2 regions of the Paenibacillus sp. J22FR5 genome follow, and region 1 is predicted to be linked to the other one. Evidence: a T-box and tRNA genes for the amino acid it is inferred to sense, from the RefSeq annotation. Region 1 holds a T-box; the other holds one or more tRNA genes.
The links. The T-box of region 1 lies ahead of ileS (isoleucine--tRNA ligase). A T-box ahead of a tRNA ligase gene usually reads a tRNA of that ligase, here a tRNA-Ile.

Region 1 (5,285 bases):
TTCGATAGGGAGCCCTAGCTTTTTACGATAATCCTGAATGGTACGAATGACCTCCCTAACAATACCTTCCTGTTCCAACTCTTCGGTAATTGTAGTATTTAAGGCGACTGTCATTTGGTAACCCGTTGCTGATGCGAATCCTTCATTTGCTTGTTTTTCCACAAGTAAATCATCGAGAAGGATATGCAATGTTTCACCATCGATTGTAACATCCAGATAGCCGTTGTCGAAGGCAATTTTCGTTTGTTCAGCTGAAAGCTGCTTCAAATGATTTTGTACGGGTCCTACGAACTTGCCATACTTTTTACCTGCTGTCTTCAAGTTTAATTTGAAATTGAAGTGTACAAAGCCGACATCACTCTGTACGACTCGAATTTCTTTGACGTTGATCTCATCTTTGATGATGTCTTCGAATTGTCCAAGGTTACAGTCACGGTCAAGTGAAATGAGCAACTCGGACAACGGCATCCGGGTCTTGATTCCCGTTTCATTCCGGATATTGCGAGCCAATTCGACGATTTGCCTCACAGCTTCCATATTATTTTCAAGTGACAAATCACGTGCAGTCTCGTTCATCGTTGGATAATCTGTTAAATGGACACTTTCCATGCCTCCTAAATTAACGTACAAATCATCTGCGATTAGCGGTGCATACGGTGCTATCATTTGTGCAAAAGTCAGTAGAACGTCACGTAATGTTTGATACGCTGATACTTTATCAGCGGTTAATTCGCTCCCCCAAAAACGATCCCGAGAACGTCGGATATACCAGTTGCTTAGTTCATCTACAAAAGACTCGATTTGCTTCGCTGGGTTCAAGAAATCGTAGATCTCCAACCCTTTTACAACGTTCTGCAAGGTGCTATTTAATCTCGACACTATCCATCGATCCAATACATTCACAGAGATCTTACGCGGATGTTCTTCGGGCTTATATTGATCTATCATCGCATACAACGTATAAAAAGCATGTGTGTTATTGATCGTATCCATGACTTTGGATTTCGCTTCGGCTACGATTTTCTTGGAGAACCGTTTACTATTCCAAGGTGCGCTGTCGGATAACAAGGCCCATCGGAAAGCATCCGCTCCAAATTCGTTAATAATTTCCCAAGGATCAATACCGTTGCCCTTGCTCTTGGACATTTTTTGACCATTCTCATCCAGTACATGACCTGTTGAAAGGACAGCCTTATAGGGAGCTTTCCCATTATATAGCGTGGAGACAGCCAGTAAGCTGAAAAACCAACCTCTCGTTTGATCAATCCCCTCGCAGATCATGTCAGCAGGATACTGTTCGTGGAATTGATCTGTGTGTTCAAAAGGCTGATGGTACTGGGCAAATGGCATGGAGCCGCTATCGAACCAGACATCAATCACTTCTGAAGTTCTATCCATGATACCGCCGCAAGAGCACCTTAGTTTCACTTTATCCACGTAGGGTTTATGCAGCTCAAGGCTTTCTTCGATAGGAAGAATCGACTTCTCACGAAGATCTTTATGGCTGTCTGGTGCATATTCCGCTGTACAATCTTGGCACACCCATACATTTAGGGGAGTCCCCCAATAGCGATTTCGACTGATATTCCAATCGACGAGTTCTTCTAGAAATTTACCAAATCGACCTTCACGAAGATGTGAAGGATACCAGGAGACCTTACTATTGTTCTCGATCAACTGATCTTTGATTGCTGTCGTTTTGATGAACCAACTCTCCGTCGCGTAATAGAGAAGCGGCGATTTACAGCGCCAGCAGAATGGATAGCTATGCTCATAACGTTCTTTGGAAAACAATAGATTACGCTCCGACAAGTTTTTAACAATATCGATGTCGCAATCTTTCACAAACCGTCCTGCAAAATCTATGATCTGATCGGTATAACGACCAGCCATGTTCACGACATTCACGAAATCCAATTCGTGCTGGCGAACGGTGCGATAGTCATCTTCTCCGTGAGCTGGAGCAATATGGACGATGCCAGTACCGCTGGTGTCGCTGACATAGTCCGCGTCTACAACGATATGTCCTTTGTTTACACGCATATAGCTAAATGGAGCTACATAGGGAGTGCCTACAAATTCAGAACCTTTATGCGTTGATAGGATCTCATAGTTCTCTTTCATGACCTTTTCAACTAGATTGCTGGCCATGATATATACTTCACCATTCTGCTTTACTTTGACATAATTCAAATCTTTATTTACAGCCAAAGCGACGTTTGCAGGCAGCGTCCACGGCGTTGTCGTCCATGCGAGAAAATGTTCCTGTCCGTTCTTGCTTGTGAATTTCACGGTGGCACTCAAATCTTTGACATCTTCATAGCCTTGCGCAACTTCGTGAGAGCTAAGCGTTGTCTGACAATCAGGGCAATACGGGCTTACGCGATGGCCTTTATACAGCAGCCCTTTTTTGTGAATCGTGGATAAAATGTGCCATACACTCTCGATATACTCGTTCGTCAGCGTAACATACGGGTTCTCCATGTCAGTCCAGTAGGCGATTGCTTCGGTCATTTCACGCCACTGCTTCTCATATTCGAAAACACTGCTTTTGCACTTCTCTACGAATTCGGCGACTCCGTATATCTCGATTTCCTGTTTGCCGGAAATGCCTAGCCTTTTCTCCACACCTAGCTCGACAGGAAGACCATGCGTATCCCAACCCGCTTTACGGACGACCCGGTAACCGGACATCGTTTTGTAACGGCCGATGAAGTCCTTGATTACACGTCCAAGTACATGCCCGATATGAGGCTCCCCATTCGCAGTTGGAGGTCCTTCGTAGAAGACAAAGTTCGGTTTCCCCTCCCGGTTTTCAATCGATTTGCGAAAAGTATTATTTTGTTTCCACTGTTCAAGAACACGAAGCTCTCGGGTCCTTGCCATCTCTTTCACATCAACTTTTCTCATATTTCTCATCCTCTCTCTGGATACAACTTGAAGTTCATTCATTGACGGAACCGTTGAAAAACGCAAAAAAATCCCGCCCCATAAGGGACGAGATTCATCTCGCGATACCACCCTAGTTCCGTAATGATCATGAAAACATGATCTTACGACACCTCTCACTACGTACCATCATACGCGTCCATTGTAACGGCTGGATCCCGGGTCAGCTTACTTAATTGCTTCAGCTTTCCTTCTCGGAGAGGATTTTCTGCTAAGTCTTGAACGTTGGCTTTCAGCATGCGCCAACTCTCTGTGGATCAAGGGGATTAGCTTACTCTTTCTCGTCAATGAATTTTATTCGAACATTCAGTTAATTCATTTTTACATCAAAATCAATAAATGTCAACGCTTCCGCTTAACGCTGCGCTCCGCGCGGACTGAATCCTTTTAGGGGTGCTCTCCTGATTTCTATATCACAACAAAGGGTGGACTGTTTACACTTTGAATTTATTTACTAACTTCTGCAGCTCTTCTGCCATATTGGCAAGATATGTTGAAGAAGCCGAGATTTCTTCCATGGAAGCCAACTGCTCTTCAGATGCTGCAGAAATGGTTTGTGTACCAGAAGCAGCTTGTTCTGATAATTGGGTGACGAGTTTTATCGAATTGACCACCTCTTCTGTGCTAGCCGCCATTTGTTCGACCGCAGCTGAAACTTCCTGAACTTGTCCCGTTACTCCATTTACGGATAATTGAATCTGTTCAAAAGCTTGACCTGCTTTGTCAATAACAGCAGTTCCCTCCATAACCTCATGTAAACTCGTTTCCATCGAGTTAATGGCATTATTCGTATCATTTTGGATCAAAGCAATAAGCAGAGTAATTTGTTTGGCCGAAAGGTCAGATTGCTCTGCGAGTTTTTTCACCTCGTTTGCGACCACTGCAAATCCTTTTCCTTGTTCACCGGCACGGGCAGCTTCGATTGAGGCATTAAGCGCTAACAAGTTTGTTTGTGAAGCTATGTCGGTAATTACCGTAGCGATTTGGTTAATTTCTTGCGAGCGTTCACCAAGTGATTTTATTACTTGTGACAACTTAAAAATGGAGCCATTAATGGAATTCATTTGTTCTACGGCTGTTTGTATAGCTCGGTTGCCAGCAAAAGCGACTTCGGAAGAGTCGTTAGAAGCATGGGAAACTTCCTGAATGTTTACAGCAATTTGCTGAATCCCTAGAGACATTTCGCTAATCGTTGTAGCGCTACCTTGCAAACTGCTTACTTGACTTTCAGATCCAGAGGCTATCAACTGCATGCTTTCAGCAATATGCTCAGTCGCTTGACCAGTTTGTTCAGCACTAGCATGCAACTGTCCAGAAGACGCAGCAACCTGATCGGCCGTAGAGCCAATCTGTTGGATCATGATCCGAAGATTGTTTAGCATCTGATTAAAATAGTGGGCTAAATCACCAATCTCATCTTTGGAGCGGACCAATATTTGCCTAGTAAGGTCAGCCTCGCCTTCAGCGATCTCCTTCAACTGGTTATTTACCTGAAGAACAGGCTTGACGATGCTTCTAGAGATGAAGATAGCAATCATAATGCCAATGATAACGGCAATGAAGGTAACGATAATATTAACTTTTGCAGCGGAAGATTTAAAAGATTCCACCGTTTTTTCTTGTTCCGAAATTGCTGCTGTTAACGAATCATTGTAGGATATTAACGAATTGATTACGGGATCAAAAGGAACTTCTGTATACATCGCCTGAGCTTTTTGTATAGCTTTAGTTTGAAATATCTTAAAGGCCTCATCATTACCTTTTAAGTAGGTATTCCACTCGCTTTCAAAGGTGGCTATAGTTTCATGATCATAATTTTGACTCTTCACAACCTGTAATTGCTCAGCTACAGCTTTGACGTCTTTTTCATAGGCAGTAAAATATTTTTTCTTTCCTTCATCCGTTGAACTCAAGAGATACCAAGCCCCGTCATCATCCGTCCCGCGTACTAAGTAACTGAGTTTTTGGAGAATGAGCTTTTCGTTTTGTTGACTATCCATTTCCTTCGTTAATGCACTTATTTTCGATTGAATAACCATACTACTTACGATAGCAGTTAAAAACAACAGTGATACGGCCAAAAACCCTAGAATTAGCTTCTTACGTAATGTGAGTCTCATTTTATGCATCTCCTAATAAGAATTATATAAATTCTGAAATTTTTGAAAGAATCTCAATCAATATGAGCAGTGTTTGAAGTGAAATTATGATAGATCGAGACTAATAATACATCAATCAGATAAGTTTAACCATAGAAAATTGTCGAAATTTGTAGAAAAAAGAGGAAAAATTTCATTAAAAGGGAAGTTCTATCCAAAGAAACCACTCCATTGTTA
Region 2 (10,526 bases), on a different contig from region 1:
TCGCTGTCAGGGAAAAGCTGGATACTTAGTTCGGGATAAAGCTGTTTCAGTTCATGGAGAAAAGGCGGCAAATAATACGCTGCCAGCGAATTGATCGTACCAATAGTCAACGTACCGCTTACTTGGCTTGCGATCATTTCTTTGGATTGATCATAGAGCTCCAGCATTTGCAGAGTCAGAACTAACAAGCTTTCTCCAGGTGGTGTAAGGCGCAGTTGTCGACCATATCGCTCGAATAGCGGAACACCATATTCACGTTCCAGTTTCTGAATTTGCATCGTAATACTTGATTGTGCATAGCCCAATTCTTCTGCTGCACGTGTGAAGCTTTTCCTGCGTGCAACCTCTCGAAAGGTTCGGAAATAAGTCAGATCCATGTATGGCCTCACTTTAATATCAAAATTTTTGATGAGTTCTATCATTTATTATAGCTAACTATGATACAGAGTTCCATGCTAAAGTAAATGTACAAACAAATGAGGCAGGGAGATGGTTATTTTGCTAAGAGAAAAAGACCTACAGGGGATTTATGTACCAATCATCACTCCTTTTGATGAAGAGTTTGAAGTGGACGCGGCATCCTTTTACAATCAGGCTTATAACTTGTTTCAAGATGAAATAGATGGATTAGTTGTCAATGGGACAACAGGAGAATCGCCAACCATTACGAAAGACGAGCTGGGCGTCTTGTTCGCTACCGCACAAGCGGCACGTGACGCAGCGCATACCGAAGTACCGCTCATTGTGGGGACAGGAACAAACGATACGTTATCTACGGTTAGAAAAACAGAAGAAGCAGGCAAACTTGGAGCAGAAGCTGCGCTCGTTGTGGTTCCTTACTACAATCGGCCTAGTCAGCAGGGGATTATTGAACATTTCCGCCGGGTAGCGCGCGTTGGTGTGCCCGTCATTCTATATGATGTACCGCATCGTACTGGTGTGACATTAGAGTTAGATACGGTGCGTACCATACTCGAGATCGACGGCGTTATTGGCATGAAAGACAGCACACCCAACACAGGGCTGGTCACGGAATTAACTCTCTTAGGCTCTAAGCCTGTCCTTTGCGGTGAAGATACATTGCTCTATGCAACACTTCAGTCAGGGGCAACAGGGGTGATGAGTGCTTCAGCGAATGTGGAGACGGAGCGTTTTGTTGCGTTTATACGTAATTTTGCAGTAGGGTCGCATGAGCAAAGCAGGAACGAATTCGAGGAGTTGCTACCGTTGATTCGTCTGCTTTTCCAAGAGCCTAATCCGGCTCCAATTAAATGGTTGCTGCACCAACAAGGCGTCATTGCTTCGGGAGCATTACGGCTGCCGCTTTTACCGATATCGGAGAACTTACAAGCGCAATTAGCTGCTTATTTATAAAAGCAAGGAGTTGTTGGAGGAAATGAATCGAACGAGGGTATTTACGGGTTCCCCTTGGGAACCTGTGGTTGGTTATTGCCGAGCGATTCGCGTAGGGGACCGAGTTGAGGTTGCCGGGACAACTGCTATGAAGGATGGCAAGGTTATTGGTGTGGGCAATGCTTATGAGCAAGCTCGGTTTATTCTCCAAACGATTGAAGCGGCGCTTCAAGAGCTTGGTGCACAGCTGTCAGATGTGATTCGAACTCGAATGTTCGTGACCGATATTTCGTTGTGGGAAGAGTTCGGTCGGGCGCATGGGGAGTATTTTCGAGATGTACAGCCTGTCTCGACGATGGTTGAAGTGAAGGCGCTGATCGATCCGCAATTGTTGATTGAGATAGAGGTAGAGGCTGTTTGGTCTCGCAGGATATAACTATAGATTTTCGCAATTTTATCTGCATGATCAAAAAAAAGCGCTACATCCCTAAGCTCGCGAGGTCGAACTCGCTTGTTTGAGAGGAGTAGCGCTTTTGTCATGTTTCGAAACCTAACGGGTGTTAGCTGGAGTTAACCTATACGTTTGCCCAAAATAATCAAATCTCGCTCAATACCATCTAACTCGGCTACTCCCGGTAAATGAGCCCAATTCATAAAGCCGAATTTGCGGAAAAGCTGTAGACTCGGCTCATTGTGGCCGAATATAAAGCCTAACAGCGACTTCAGCCCAAGTTGGGGACTTACTTCAAGGGCATGTTCCATCAAGAACCGTCCGAACCCTTGGCCACGATAGGCTTCATCGACGTAAATACTGACTTCGGCGGTTGCGTTGTAGGCAGGACGCCCATAGAAGGACTGAAAGCTCAACCATCCACTAATACCGCTCTCATTTTCAAGAACCCATAGGGGACGGAAATCAGCAGAGTGCTCATGAAACCAGCACTCACGGCTGGCTATTGTTACCGGTTCCGTATCTGCCGTGACCATGCGACCTGCGACAGTAGAGTTGTAGATGCGTACGATTTCGGCTAAATCCTCTAGTTGTGCATCGCGGATATGTAAGTGCTTCCCCATTGACGTTACTCCTCTAAAAATTGATTGGATTCAAATTAGGTTGATTCTGTTGCATTTTCGGACATGGCAGCAAGCTTCAACCAGTATCGGCTGATCGTCTCTGTTCCATTATCCCAATTCATCAAATGGAAATGTTCATTCGGCGCATGAAGGTTCTCTCCGGGCAATCCAAAGCCCATCAATACGACAGATGCGTCCAATACGCGACCTAATACCTCAACAATTGGAATCGACCCGCCACTGCGCGTGTATACCGGCCATTCACCGAACGTTTCTTGAAAAGCTTCTGCAGCAGCAACCATAACGGGTTCATCGATCGGTGTAATAAAAGGGTTGCCACGCAGCTGGCGTTCAAGCGTAATCTTCACCCCAGGAAGAGACTGTGCATGAATATAAGCTTCAACCAAATCCATGATTTCCTCAGGCACTTGCGCAGCGACTAGTCGACATGCGATTTTAGCTGTAGCACGATTTGGAATGATTGGTTTGATTCCCTCGCCTTGGAAGCCGCCACTAACTGACGTGATTTCGAGTGTAGGCCGGGAAGTCGTTTGCTCATAGAAGGAGAAACCTTTCTCACCGTAGAAAGCCGACACGTCTAGATTCGAGCGAACCTCGTTCTCATCGGGCTCCACTTGCTTAAATGCTTCGCGCTCTTTGTCTGAAAGTGCAATAACACGATCATAGAAACCTTCTACGGCGACACGACCGTTCTCGTCATGGAAGGAGCTAAGTAGTTTTGACAAGGCATGAATCGGGTTATGCACCGCTCCACCGAAAAGTCCCGAGTGCAGATCACTATTAGCTCCATCTATGGTGATTTCGAAACCGGCTAAACCGCGGAGTCCGTACATAAGCGCTGGTTTGCCAGGACCATGCATTTGCGTGTCGGATAAGACGATGGAATCGGCTTGTAATTTAGCGGAGTGAACTTCGACAAAAGCAGGGAGGTTCTTACTCGCAATTTCCTCTTCACCTTCGATGCAGAATTTTACGTTTACTGGTAGCGTCCCTTGTGTTTGAAGAAAAGCTTCAATTACCTTCACATAGAGCAGCAGTTGGCCTTTATCATCTGTACTGCCACGGCCAAAAAGCTTATTATCACGGATTATGGGCTCAAAAGGTGGCGTTTCCCACAACTCTAAAGGTTCAGCGGGTTGAACATCATAATGACCATAAATCAGAACCGTCGGTTTGCCTGGCGCATGCAACCAGTCTGCATAAACCACGGGATGCCCGTTCGTTGGCATGATTTCGATATTTTCGAGACCTGCTCGCTTCAAAGATTGAGCTGTCCATTCCGCGCATCGCAATATATCCGGTTGGTGCTGTGCAACCGCACTAATGCTTGGAATTCGCAGGAATTCCATGAGCTCCTCTATGTGTTCTTCTCTATGCTTTTGTAAGTAGCTTGTAATCGTTTCAATCATGCACGTTATCTCCTTTTTCCTACAGCCAATTAGTCTACATCCATTAACTTCCCCAAAAGCAGGAAAATTCCTGCTATTCAAGAAAACCGTCACATTTTATTTGTCATTTGGTCAATAACGTGATGGCTCGTACCTTAAAACAGGTAAGCAAGGATGGCAAGTGCTAATAAGAGAGCCTATTTATGGATAAGCTAGAAGTAACGATCTGAATATAATGGAGTGATGCATATGAACTGGATTTATTGGGCGAAGTTGTATGATTCGAAGTTTCAAGCAGGCTGTTTAGCCAAAAGAATGGAAGAAGATTGGTGGATCTATGGGTATGAATGCCCGCAAGAAGTTGAGGTATATAAGTCCAAAAAGGGTCGATTTGGTGTGAGATATAATACGTAATTGCAAACAAAAAGCAAAAAATTAACGCTTGACTAAGCCTGCGCCGTTAGTGTATATTTAGTTTTGTCGCTGTTGAGCGGCATACATGACGCGGGGTGGAGCAGCTCGGTAGCTCGTCGGGCTCATAACCCGAAGGCCGCAGGTTCAAATCCTGCCCCCGCAACCAAATTTTCATTAGGGCCTATAGCTCAGTTGGTTAGAGCGGTCGGCTCATAACCGATTGGTCGGGGGTTCGAGTCCCTCTGGGCCCATAGCACGTAAACCCTTGGAAGATAAGGGTTTTTATTTTTTTAGGGACATAACAAGCCTCTCGTTCTCATCATAATTATGATGAGAACAAAAAGCACTGTGCACATTTTGTGCACAGTGCTTTTTGTTCAGTGAAAATAGATCGATTGCAGATACTTGTAATGAAATCGTTTTTTGTTGATTTAACTGATACTATTCTTCTGATATCGATCCGATGCGAACGCCATACGATACAGTAAAAGATGAATACTCAACAGAAACAAGTAAATGGGGCAGGAGTATAACAATTGATAGCCGTTTTTATAATGGAATTCTCCAGTCTTTACGCCGAGCCATTCGAGCCCGACTGCCATTCCCACCCAAAAGAGAATATAAACAATTGTCATTATTTCGAACATCCGTGCGCGTTCGTACCAATAAATAAACCAATACCCGGACGATGCATACATAAAATAAGAGAACAGGTCAAACAACTCATATTTTGATTGGTCTCCTAAATCATAAAGGTCAAATGGCGGTATCGCGATTGTATGATCAAAAACGAGTCCGAATGCGATGCCAATCAGCATATTAAAGGTTATTTGGGTAGGCGAAAATGGACGGGGAAACAACCAAATCGGTCCCAAACTAAGTACAATTATCCCGATGACGAACCACTCATTCGCATTAAAATGATTGTCATAAACGATATTTTCGATCAACGTATCCACCCTTCCTTAGATGCCATTCGTTGAAAAAGACGCCCCATTAACAAAGTATAAATCATTACAACGATGATCATTATTGACTCCATTACGAAATTCCAGCCACTATCGGTAAGCACGTGGTTCCATCGGAGCATTGATCCGATGAATATTTGGAAGAGAAACGTATAGACCGATATTCCCCAACGGATGCTGGATTTGTTAGTAGTTAGGAATACATTCGCAAAAGTTAGGAGGACGAAAGTAACGGTGAAGTCATTGTGGATGATCATGGATAAGAAGTGGGGGATGCTTTTTGTGTTGATTTGGAATAGCCTTAGATTGAAACCGACAATCGTCAATTTGTTTGTTAGAATAATTTCTATTGCCATAAACAAAAGGAAGTTGACAAACAACGGCAGCTTACTTGGGAGAATAATCTGGATGAGGATACATAACCAAGCGAACATGAGAAAAATGACGACTACCAATGTAAGATGTCTTCCCTTCCATGTATATATTTGTCTTCTGGTTTTCCCCATATACATTCGGATTATGCATTGAAAAGCAAAAGCCTTACATCGAAGCAGCTTTAAGCAGCCAAAGCTTGGTAACGTACCGGGCAATGGTTTGTTTCGTTTTTCTGAAAACGAAAGTAGTGAGTAACCGTTCCTTGAACCAAGATTCAAAACGATTTCTTTTGGGTTTAATCCCATCGGGCTCCACACTTGCGGGTAGAGTAGGACCTCCCTTATAATTTAAATTTATAAGTGAGGCGGTAAATATGGCAAATCATTTTGCCGGAATAAGAAGCGACTCATGCAGAGCCTTTCATTAGGGCGAACTTTGCATGGGGTGATTCGTTTGTGGTGATCGCCCGAGAAAATGTGATCGTTTCTAATCATGGGGCTTTGCAACTTATTTTCAACTAAAAATAAGGGGCTGAAACCTATGAGTCAACCATTCATTAGAAACCATCAATACAATGAGATTAAGAAGCAGATCAGTCATTTACAAAGTGCCTGTAACTCCGTTTCCAATTTGAAAGTAGTCGAAGCAGTTCGCAATGATACAGAAGCAAAGCTAAGTGGATTGTTTTCGAATGCAACCGATCGGCAAAAGCAATTGCTTGGGAACCTGGAACAGCTGCAAACCACTGCGGACTTTCAGCGCTATTTACTTTCCTTGGAGCCTTATTTAGCGGAGGAATATGCGCATGTGACGGACAATCAGCTAAAGAAACTTTTCCCTAAGCACAAGAAACTGAAAATACCCGATCTTAAAGGTATCACTCATAGATTCGCGACATATCTGGGCTGGACCGATATTTCAGCGAATAAATTGTTCATTGTTTATGATCTGAACGGAAAACTCGTCGGCATTGAAGGGAAGTATACGCCGATGAATAAGAATGGCGTTTGCTTCGTGTGCAATCGGCATGCTGAGGTCGCGTTATTCACTGCGGTGACCAAGTGGAAACCGGTAGGTGCATCGCCAGATTATTATAGAGCCATCGGTAATTATTTGTGCGTGAACAGCGAGGTTTGCAACAAGAACATAACGGATGTCGACGTATTGGAGAAATTCATTCATGGCGTGTTTGTCGGTCCGTAATGGCCACGAAACCTGACCATAAAGAGAGTTATTCCGGAGGAATGATAGCTTAATAAACACAAAGAAACGCAGCCGGCATAATGGCTGACGTTTTCTCAACTAATGGAGAACGAAAGAGAAGGAACTTGCCTCACAGCAGCTCCTTTTTTGCTCATTCAAGTAAAGGGGCAGTTTAGCGAGGTGGTACTGCCTAGGTAGATGCCGATAGCCGAGTCTGGAACAGGCCGAATGCCAGTTATTCAACCTCACGATTAACGTCATCCGGTTGCTTAAGGTCGAATCGTGACCCGGGTACTGATGGGAACGAGCTTTGAGAGCTGCAGGACATCCTCATTGTACATTCGGATACAACCGTGACTGACTTCCCTACCAATCGAGGAAGGATCGTTCGTTCCGTGGATGCCGTAATGGGGTTTAGATAAGCCCATCCATAAGGCTCCGAAGGGACCCCCGGGGTTGGCTTGTTTATTAATGATCGTATATTCGCCTTTTGGCGTCTTAGTAACCATCTTGCCGATTCCTACCGGGAAAGATCGGACAACGGTATTCCCATCAAGCAAATACAGTCTCCGGTCTGCCAAATCGACGATAATTCGATAGTTTGGCATTTTTTCGCCTCCTAAGAACCATGCTATGCATGCCTAGTTTCGGAAGTGATAGGAGGAGCTTTATGGCGAAACGAGAGTTAAGTAATTGTTACATGATTTAAATCTTATTTTCATCTGGCATTAATGGAAGTAACCTACAGAATTTATAGATTGGAATAAAATTCGTAAGTAGTGTATTTGGATGCATTGACCACTGAACGAACTTGTAAAAACACTATACATCTTCTATAGTTAAACAGGATAAATAGAGTTTTAAGGGTTTTTATTATTTTATAGGGCTGTAAAGCCCGAAGGAGTACGCGATGTGCCGAAATATTAAACCACTTTTCAACTATGAACCGATTGCAACGGAAGAAGAAATAAGGGCGGCGTCGCTGCAATTTGTACGTAAGATTACCGGATTCACGGAGCCTTCCAAAGCGAATGAAGCTGCATTTGAGCAGGCAGTTCGAGATGTAGCTGTGGTCGCTCAGAAACTAATGGATTCGTTAGTGACCAACGCTGAGCCTCGCAATCGTGAGGTAGAAGCGCAGCGAGCTCGGGAGCGAAATGCGATTCGATTTGGTACGAAAGAGGTTTAACAGATAGAATGAATGGGCTTTTCTCTCCGGAGAGAAGCCTTTTTTCGTGCCCGAAGCCATGAGGCCAGATGTTCGGTGGTGTCGCTTGTTTCTTTTTCCGCATAAGCTGTTAGGAACTAATGGAAAGTAGGTGATGGCAAGTGACGCAAGGGTTTGATTGTTCAACACCGCTGACGGCACAAAAAGCGGCTGCTTTCGTCGGACAAGGATATTCGTTTGTTGCCAGATATTTGGTGCCAAGTGGGGCAAAGGCTTTAACGAAGTCAGAGGCAGATGCAGTTAGTGAGGCTGGTTTACAACTGGTTTCGGTGTTTGAAACAACAGCAAATCGCGCGCTTGGCGGCAGAAGTGCGGGATTGGCAGATGGGGCAACTGCTGCTCAAGTTGCTTTGCAAGTAGGTCAACCGGAGGGAAGCTGTATTTATTTTGCGGTTGATTTTGATGTGTCATCTGCCCAAATGCCAACGATCATTGCATATATCAAAGCTGCTAGTGAAGCAACGCCTGCATATACAACGGGGGTGTATGGCTCTTATGCCGTCATGGAAGCTGTTTATGCTGCAGGTGCTTGCTCTCATTTTTGGCAAACCTATGCGTGGAGTGCAGGGAAAAGATCAACGATTATCCAGATTTATCAATATCTAAACGATGTAACGGTGAATGGTATTGCTATTGATTATGATGAATCTTATGGGAATGAAGGTTGGTGGAATACGAAAGTGACGCCAGTTCATCCCGTTTACACGCTTTCTGTTCACGATGCTAATGCGATAATTCCTTTTCTGTCGGCAGGACATGCAGCGACATCCTCTAAGCCTGCGCAAGACGAATTTCATCGACTTGCGAATGAATTACGTAAGGCTTCTGGTCAACCTCTGACATGAGTAAAGCCCGGCTACTCTGGATAATCCGAGAGTGCCGGGCTTCTTCATTGGATAATCGCACTGCGAATGTACCACCGATCTTGCAGGGAGGCACGTTCGAGATGAAAGAGAACGCGGCGGTTCGACACCGCGGATGCTCTTGCTGCCGTTGTCGTCACGTCGACAGCGGTGTTGAGTTCCAGGAGCTGGGACACGTCCCGCTCCTGGAACTTGGACAGGCGTCGCATGCTGCGCACATGCATTGCCTGTTCTTGACCTGTGGTGACATGCAGCAGCTGCAGGTCACCTTGGTGTGCGCCGCTGATCCATACGTCGATCAGCGCATAGGGCGAGAGCTTGCTGACATAGTCGTTCAGCAAGCCGGCGGCTCGGTGCACCATGACTTGGTGCGCCGGGTCCATGGAGCGGGAGCCGTGGGTTACGCTCCCCAGGAAGTGAATGCAGAAATGACCGTTGAAGTCATTTCCCGGTATCCCATCGCCGCCATGCGGCATGCCATGCATGGAAGCGGCCAGCGTGCGGCCATTCAGCTTCACTAGGACTGCACGGCGATCCCAGCTCCATTTGCCGCCATAAATGCTTTTGAGCGTCGCAGAGTCCGTTTTCGTAAGCGGCTGGACGTCTGCATGGTGGGAGCCGGCGCGACGCTGTCCTTCGAAGTGAAGGCCAGTCTCCACATCAAGGATGGTGAAACTACTATATTTGGGAAGAACGATGGAGGCTTCCTCCCAAGTGAGCAATTCGCCATAATGCTTGGCGCGAAGAGCCTGAACTTGCTCTCGAAGCGTTTCCTGCACTTTGCTGGGAAGCTGGAAAGTTTGCCTTGCAGCTAAATCAATGGCATCACCATTTGGGGTGACACCCAGAAGTAGGGTTTGATCCCTTTTGTGATAAGAGAGGGTCGTATCTGGTAGAAGTGGCTCTATATAAGCAACACCTGGCTTAGCCTCCTCTAATGCTCGTTGTAATGATTTATCAACAAATGTCGTTTCCGTTAGATAAATAGCTCTGGGAGATGTTTTGACTTGCAAAAGAATGCTTGCGGTATCAGTTACAGCCGCTTGCTGCATCGGCTCGACAGGCTGTGCCAGAGCGCTGTTGCTCATTCCTTGACTCAAAAGTTGAGCTAGAAGGAAGGTGGCAAGTAGTTGTCGCAGTCTGCTGCGATTTCGGCTTGAAAACATAAGGGCTTCCTCCTTATTCGTTTAGGGGTTACTGCCATAGTTAAGTGTTTGCTTTTTCACAAAAATTTATAAAGCTTTTAGCCGATTCCCTTGTCCGAGTTAGATTGTGATAAAATAACAAAAGTATACGAGTGATTGGAACGAAAGGAACGAAACTCACATGAATACATCTAAAGGAATACCATTTGAATTACATATTACTGACCAACGGGTTGTACGAGGCGATGTTTACAAAGCCAAAATTGAACCCAGTAAAGGTACATTACTCTTATGTCACGGCTATAAAGGCTTCAAAGACTGGGGCATGTTCCCGCATGTGGGGAGTGAGTTGGCTGAAGTTGTGGATGTTATTGCATTGAATTTTTCCCATAATGGCGTGGGTGAGACCCTGCTTGAATTCACAGAGCTTGAAAAGTTTGCACGTGATACCTACTCCAGAGATCTGGAGGACATCGAGGCTGTAATTGCAGATA

Region 2: it has a tRNA-Ile gene. The T-box ahead of ileS (isoleucine--tRNA ligase) is inferred to sense a tRNA for this amino acid. The anticodon was not compared.

Annotation. Positions count from the first base shown of each region.
Region 1 covers NZ_JCAUAN010000063.1:320-5,604, forward strand. The annotation lists gene ileS (isoleucine--tRNA ligase) at 1-2,910, opposite strand, end outside; T-box leader at 2,991-3,246, opposite strand; gene AC58P7_RS33210 (methyl-accepting chemotaxis protein) at 3,384-5,069, opposite strand.
Region 2 covers NZ_JCAUAN010000003.1:234,160-244,685, forward strand. The annotation lists gene AC58P7_RS07305 (LysR family transcriptional regulator) at 1-377, opposite strand, end outside; gene dapA (4-hydroxy-tetrahydrodipicolinate synthase) at 490-1,374, shown strand; gene AC58P7_RS07315 (RidA family protein) at 1,397-1,789, shown strand; gene AC58P7_RS07320 (GNAT family N-acetyltransferase) at 1,924-2,427, opposite strand; gene AC58P7_RS07325 (dipeptidase) at 2,463-3,857, opposite strand; gene AC58P7_RS07330 (hypothetical protein) at 4,086-4,250, shown strand; tRNA gene AC58P7_RS07335 (tRNA-Met) at 4,340-4,416, shown strand; tRNA gene AC58P7_RS07340 (tRNA-Ile) at 4,428-4,501, shown strand; gene AC58P7_RS07345 (hypothetical protein) at 4,682-5,200, opposite strand; gene AC58P7_RS07350 (hypothetical protein) at 5,197-5,652, opposite strand; gene AC58P7_RS07355 (FusB/FusC family EF-G-binding protein) at 6,134-6,796, shown strand; gene AC58P7_RS07360 (L,D-transpeptidase) at 7,066-7,404, opposite strand; gene AC58P7_RS07365 (DUF2277 domain-containing protein) at 7,707-7,985, shown strand; gene AC58P7_RS07370 (DUF1906 domain-containing protein) at 8,126-8,869, shown strand; gene AC58P7_RS07375 (hypothetical protein) at 8,914-10,053, opposite strand; gene AC58P7_RS07380 (alpha/beta hydrolase family protein) at 10,214-10,526, shown strand, end outside.